DNA from 2 places in the Paenibacillus sp. FSL F4-0243 genome. Region 1 is predicted to be linked to the other one. Evidence: a T-box and tRNA genes for the amino acid it is inferred to sense, from the RefSeq annotation. Region 1 holds a T-box; the other holds one or more tRNA genes.
The links. The T-box of region 1 lies ahead of pheS (phenylalanine--tRNA ligase subunit alpha). A T-box ahead of a tRNA ligase gene usually reads a tRNA of that ligase, here a tRNA-Phe.
Positions count from the first base shown of each region.

Region 1 (3,359 bases):
CATGTCCGCTCACTTCCTTTATGTTTCAGATGTATTTATCTACTTGCCGTTCGATCTGCTTCCTGTGGGAGTAGTACAATTTAGGATTACTCGATCAAAGCTTCATAACAGTCCTATTTATAGCAGTCACTACGAAAAATATTGGACTTCCGATCGCTGTTATCCTCAGATTTCCTGATTAGAACCGCTTCTCGCGGTAGAAATCCGAGGATAAAGGCGAATGCTGGCGCTTCTACAGTTCCAAAATTCCTCTCCGTTCCTTCTATTAATAGTCTTTTATTAAGCAAGATCAGTAACCCAATTGCTACTTACTCCTAACCCGCCAGCCAGCTCGCCCACCAAAAATCTAAACGCCCTTGAACTGCTTTACAAAACTCATATCGTTGTTATAGAAATGACGGATGTCATCGATGCCGTATTTAAGCATAGCAATCCGCTCAACACCCATACCAAATGCGAAGCCGCTATACTTAGCAGGATCATAGCCACCCATTTTCAGAACATTTGGATGCACCATGCCGGCGCCAAGGATTTCTAACCATCCGCTTTGCTTGCACAGTCTGCAGCCATCGCCGCCACATTTGAAGCAGCTTACATCCACTTCAACGCTTGGCTCGGTGAATGGGAAGAAGCTCGGACGAAGACGAATGTCTGTATTCGGGCCAAACATCTCTTGTACGAATTGCTGCAAGGTACCTTTCAGATCACTCATCCGAATGTTGCTTCCGATAACCAAACCTTCAATTTGATGGAACTGGAAGGAATGCGTTGCATCGTCATCATCGCGGCGGAATACTTTACCCGGGCAAATGATTTTAACTGGAACTTCACCGTTCATAGCCTGCATAGTACGAATCTGTACCGGAGACGTTTGAGTACGCATAAGCAGGTCATCCGTTAAATAAAAGGAATCCTGCATATCGCGAGCCGGGTGATTTTTAGGCAGATTTAGGGCTTCAAAGTTATAATAATCGGTCTCCACTTCCGGACCTTCAGCCACACGGTAGCCCATACCAATGAAAATATCCTCAATTTCCTGAACCACTCTGCTAAGCGGGTGAACGCCCCCTTGCTGCATGCGGCGACCTGGCAGGGTTACGTCTACTTTTTCAGCCTGCAGACGTTGCTGAGTCTCTTGCTGTTGAAAAGCCTCTTGCTTCGTTCCAATAATCTCCTCAATGGCACTACGCACCTGATTCGCTACTTGCCCGATAACCGGACGCTCCTCAGCACTAAGTCCTCCCATACCACGTAGAACTTCTGTAAGCTCGCCTTTTTTACCGAGATATTTCACTCTTAGGTCATTCAAAACCTGTGGATCCATAACCTCCTGCAACTTAGCCAGCGCCTCAACCTTCAATGCTTCCAACTTCTCTTTCATGGCCGTGTACAGCCCCCTTCAATCATTGTCTAGTTCAACAAAAAAAGGCCTTTCCTCCCGGTAAGGGACGAAAAGACCGTGGTACCACCCTTGTTAGACAAGCTGATCTGTTCCCCTTAAGAGCTTCATTCCCTCTTTTGGCTGGACAGATACCTATCTCACTTTATACAGAAATAACGGTCTGTGACCGGTTTCCCCTACGCTTCCTTACAAGGCAATCTTAAGGAATTCAAGGAACTGCTCCGGAGTGAACTTCGACAGCTCTGTATCCTAGAAACGCTCTCAATCACCGGCGTCTCCTCCCTGTAAGTCAGGCACTGTGTACTCTTCTCCATCACTGCATTTCACAATTCAATCTAATTGTCAGGTATCTCTTTTATGCAAGAGATATGTCTGTTTATTATATGCAAAATCTGTCGTTTTGACAAGTTCAAGCATAATTAGGGCAATTTTTATCTGGCTTTAAGCTGGCTTTAAGGTTCAGAGCCATTTTGGGGACTTTTTTTCAGCTAACGTTCAGCGGAGCTTGATAATTTCCATTATTAAGAAGGCATGGTTGTACTCAATCATAAATCACCTTCAAAATACAAGGACTTTCATACCGGGAGGGAATTACATGCATGCACGAAGAACAAAAGTAGCTGTGATCATACTTAGCGCAGCAGTTCTGAGTCAAGCTTCAGCGTATGGAGCATACGCGGCATCAACGACTACTTCATCCACCAAAACAGCAACTGCCACCACTGTATCCACTCTGGATAAACTCGGCTCGATAGCTTTAAAGAGTAACTTTAGTGTGAAGCTGACCGATGTTGGCTTTTTGACTCAGGATGGCGGCAATATTCTTACATACACCCTCAGCTATAACAATGGGAGCGGAAGCAGCATCAATCTTGTGGACTATTTCTCTAAAGTAACAACTGCCGGAGGAACCGTTATCCAAGGAAGCCCAGTAACCAGCAGTGCAACCATCAAATCTATCCCCTCCAAAAGCAGTCAATCCGTAACCTATTACGTAAACGTCGGTAAATCCACATCTTTAAATGGAGTGAAGATTTCAGTATTCGGTTGGGATTTCAGCAGTACCGATTATCAAAAAAAGCTGGGGACCTTCACCATGCCTGTTGCTTTTTCACAAGCGGTCGCTAGAGGCCAAAGTAAAAAGATAACCTTGAATAATCAGCCCGTAACAACCAAAACGGAAAGTCTGCAAATTTACAAATATAACGGTAAGGTATACGCCAAAGTAGGTGTGAGCTTAACCAATCAAGGAACCAAAGTGCTAAGTGATCCTGGACTTAAGGGATACCTCGCATCCGCAGGAGGATCTGTATTTGAATTAACGCTTGATGATGCGAGCAGTAACTACAAAGTACAGCCACAGGAAAAAAAGACGATCTACTACATGACGGAAATCCCCTCTTATATGAAGACAGACAATATGACTCTGCAGTTTGCTGCAGAAGATACCTCATTAAAATTAGCTTTGCCCATCGTCACCTATAACCTTCCCGCTGCTACCACACCAGATCTTGTCGTAGCCAGCAATGTCATCAAGAAGCTTACGATTAACAATAATACTGTCGAGACGCAGTTAAAAAACGCCAATGTCTATGCCGACAACGGCACCGCGAAGTGGACGCTGCAATTCCGAGTAAAAAATAGCGGCAACAAGGCGATTACTTTGCCTGCTTATGAGTTTACCGTTAAAGCCGCTGAAGGATACAGCTTTCCGGTGGACACGAAGGCTTTCGCTAACCTTACACTCAAACCCCTTGAAGAAAAAATAATTGAGCTCAGTGCAGAAGTTCCGCTAACGATCGCTCAAGGAACGCTACAGCTGCAAATGACTGAACCCACTGTAGAGGGTAAGATCATTTTTCCTGCGGCCTATTATCAGATTCCTTACACACTCCAAACTAACAATTGGCAGGATACAGAATACGCAGTGGAGAACAGTCACGGCACATTTGCTGTC
Region 1 covers NZ_CP150151.1:1,875,878-1,879,236, reverse strand. The annotation lists gene pheT (phenylalanine--tRNA ligase subunit beta) at 1-3, opposite strand, end outside; gene pheS (phenylalanine--tRNA ligase subunit alpha) at 347-1,381, opposite strand; T-box leader at 1,442-1,728, opposite strand; gene NSS87_RS08380 (hypothetical protein) at 1,998-3,359, shown strand, end outside.

Region 2 (3,359 bases), 1.7 Mb from region 1:
ATCTTTAATATCAAGATTGATATCGATTACTGTTGCTTTATCTGAACCCGGGTATTTTTTGAAAATATGCTCTAAACGTACGCCTGCCATTGTATTTCCCCCTCGAGTTAATTATTAATTAGTTAATATAAAAATTCTGTTTCCTTGTACATTTATATTACCCCAGTCGGGACACTATGGCTATTTGTAAGGTTCACAAAAAACCTATTTCCTTTTCGTCACTTTATACAAAAGCATAGTAAGCTTCACAATAGCAGCGTCCCCAAAGCTTCGTACATCTGCTCCGGTCTCTTGTTTTATCTTATCCAGACGGTAAAGCAGCGTATTTCGATGGATATACAACTTCTTGGCGGTTTCACTTACATTACAGTCCATCTCAAAAAAAGTCTCCAAAGTCAGCAGCATCTCTTTATCTGATAGTACAGAGGAGTAGTCACCAATTTGTCCAAGCAACTGTTTGCGGCGTACATCAGGAATGCTGTTAACCAGACGTTCCAAATGCAGTTCCCAAGGTAAATGAATATATTCTCCTACTTGAAAAATACGACCGAGTACAATCGTCTCCCTGAGCAAAGCTACAGATCCAGTCAATCCCTTAACAGGGACTATAGCCGGAGCTACTGCCAAATGGAATACCCCTACCCATTCACTAGCTATCAGCTCATGTAACCCCATACTAGTCTGTGCTAGAAGATCATCTACACTCTCTTCTTCATCATCTTTATCATCCCCGCCCGTAAGTAATTCTTTACGAGCTAAAATTAACCATTCCTTCTCTTGAAGGGGAATGAGCAGAATTTCGTTCTCAAAATAGCTACGCAGTAATTTCATCAGTGAACGATAAGAGATCTGTGGACTATGGGCAATCTCACTACTAAGGAGGAATGGAATCATATCTCCGAACAGACGTCCCTTTAGGGTGATCTCATCGGGAATTTCAGTGTCATTCTTCTCTTGCTCTAGCTCCGTGTTCAACCAAGCGCCAAGCTGCCGCGCCTCCACTTCACCTTCTTCTCGAAGACCTGTTGCTTTAAGTGCAATAGCAAAATTTCGAACTGCATAGTTGACCAGTTGTACTTCCAGAGAAGTGAGCCCCTCCATTTCTACCCAGACAGCGGTTATACGTCCGTCACTCTCATACAAAGGTGCCCAGAGATGACCCTCATGGATTACCAGCTGATCCTGTCCTTCTAATCCCATGCTAAAAAGAGAAGCTGAATGCTGCCTCCCTAACTGCTTGATTCCGGTTCTCTTTCCGGTGAGCTGCTCTAATTTTTTCCGCAATGTCTCACTATCCATAGTCACCATGCTCCACCACTTTTGCTCTTTTCGCCTATTTTAGCATATTCTCTTATATTATGTTAATCGCTACAGTAGCGCGCTACTATAATACAACCATAAAACACAAAAAAAGCCACCACCATAAGGTGATGACTTTCTGTTTGGGATGAGCCATGAAGGACTCGAACCTTCGACACCCTGATTAAAAGTCAGGTGCTCTACCAACTGAGCTAATGGCTCATAAATGGTGGGGGATGATGGATTCGAACCACCGAACACGTACGTGAGCAGATTTACAGTCTGATGCGTTTGGCCACTTCGCTAATCCCCCAGGGAAAAGTGGCTCGAGACGGATTCGAACCGCCGACACGAGGATTTTCAGTCCTCTGCTCTACCGACTGAGCTATCGAGCCATATTAAATTGACATAAAAATAAAGTGGTAGTATTATACTTCCCACCCTAGTCTTGTGGAAAAAAATGGCGGAACCGACGAGATTCGAACTCGCGATCTCCTGCGTGACAGGCAGGCATGTTAGGCCAACTACACCACGGTTCCGCATTGATAATAATGGTGCCGGCGAGAGGACTTGAACCCCCAACCTACTGATTACAAGTCAGTTGCTCTACCAGTTGAGCTACACCGGCACGGTGTAAAAAGTATTTCTTAAAAAGTAATAATGGTGGAGGCTGAGGGGATCGAACCCCCGACCCTCTGCTTGTAAGGCAGATGCTCTCCCAGCTGAGCTAAGCCTCCAGGTATTATGGTAGCGGCGAAGGGGATCGAACCCCCGACCTCACGGGTATGAACCGTACGCTCTAGCCAGCTGAGCTACACCGCCACAATAATTAGAAATGCTATGGATTGAAAATGGCGGAGAGAGTGGGATTCGAACCCACGCACCGCTTACGCAGTCTAACCCCTTAGCAGAGGGTCCCCTTATAGCCACTTGGGTATCTCTCCAAACGATATCAGTACCACAGCAATCCAAACAGGAATTTGACTCCCTGAAAACTGAATCCGAATTGAATTTGCGTCTTAAGTATAGGATAAGCCCTCGACCGATTAGTATTGGTCAGCTCCATGCATTACTGCACTTCCACCTCCAACCTATCTACCTCGTCGTCTTCAAGGGGTCTTACTAATTGGGAAATCTCATCTTGAGGGGGGCTTCACGCTTAGATGCTTTCAGCGCTTATCCCGTCCGTACGTAGCTACCCAGCCATGCTTCTGGCGAAACAACTGGTGCACCAGCGGTACGTCCATCCCGGTCCTCTCGTACTAAGGACAGCTCCTCTCAAATTTCCTGCGCCCACGACAGATAGGGACCGAACTGTCTCACGACGTTCTGAACCCAGCTCGCGTACCGCTTTAATGGGCGAACAGCCCAACCCTTGGGACCTACTTCAGCCCCAGGATGCGATGAGCCGACATCGAGGTGCCAAACCTCCCCGTCGATGTGGACTCTTGGGGGAGATAAGCCTGTTATCCCCAGGGTAGCTTTTATCCGTTGAGCGATGGCCCTTCCATGCGGTACCACCGGATCACTAAGTCCGACTTTCGTCCCTGCTCGACTTGTAGGTCTCGCAGTCAAGCTCCCTTATGCCTTTGCACTCTTCGAATGATTTCCAACCATTCTGAGGGAACCTTGGAACGCCTCCGTTACTCTTTAGGAGGCGACCGCCCCAGTCAAACTGCCCGCCTGACACGGTCCCCGTACCCGGTAAGGGTACTAGGTTAGAACCTAGATACGATCAGGGTGGTATCCCAACGGCGCCTCCACCGAAGCTTGCGCTCCGATTTCTACGGCTCCCACCTATCCTGTACAGATCGTACCCAAATTCAATATCAAGCTGCAGTAAAGCTCCATGGGGTCTTTCCGTCTTGTCGCGGGTAACCTGCATCTTCACAGGTATTAAAATTTCACCGGATCTCTCGTTGAGACAGCGCCCAAGTCGTTACGCCATTCGTGCGGGTCAGAATTTACCTGACAAGGAATTTCGCTACCTTAGGACCGTTATAGTTACGGCCGCCGTTTACTGGGGCTTCGGTTCATAGCTTCGGGTTACCCCTAACCAC
Region 2 covers NZ_CP150151.1:144,721-148,079, reverse strand. The annotation lists gene ugpC (sn-glycerol-3-phosphate ABC transporter ATP-binding protein UgpC) at 1-90, opposite strand, end outside; gene NSS87_RS00730 (helix-turn-helix domain-containing protein) at 205-1,299, opposite strand; tRNA gene NSS87_RS00725 (tRNA-Lys) at 1,449-1,521, opposite strand; tRNA gene NSS87_RS00720 (tRNA-Tyr) at 1,527-1,612, opposite strand; tRNA gene NSS87_RS00715 (tRNA-Phe) at 1,622-1,694, opposite strand; tRNA gene NSS87_RS00710 (tRNA-Asp) at 1,761-1,838, opposite strand; tRNA gene NSS87_RS00705 (tRNA-Thr) at 1,852-1,927, opposite strand; tRNA gene NSS87_RS00700 (tRNA-Val) at 1,961-2,036, opposite strand; tRNA gene NSS87_RS00695 (tRNA-Met) at 2,045-2,121, opposite strand; tRNA gene NSS87_RS00690 (tRNA-Ser) at 2,152-2,243, opposite strand; rRNA gene NSS87_RS00685 (23S ribosomal RNA) at 2,326-3,359, opposite strand, start outside.
Region 2: it has a tRNA-Phe gene. The T-box ahead of pheS (phenylalanine--tRNA ligase subunit alpha) is inferred to sense a tRNA for this amino acid. The anticodon was not compared.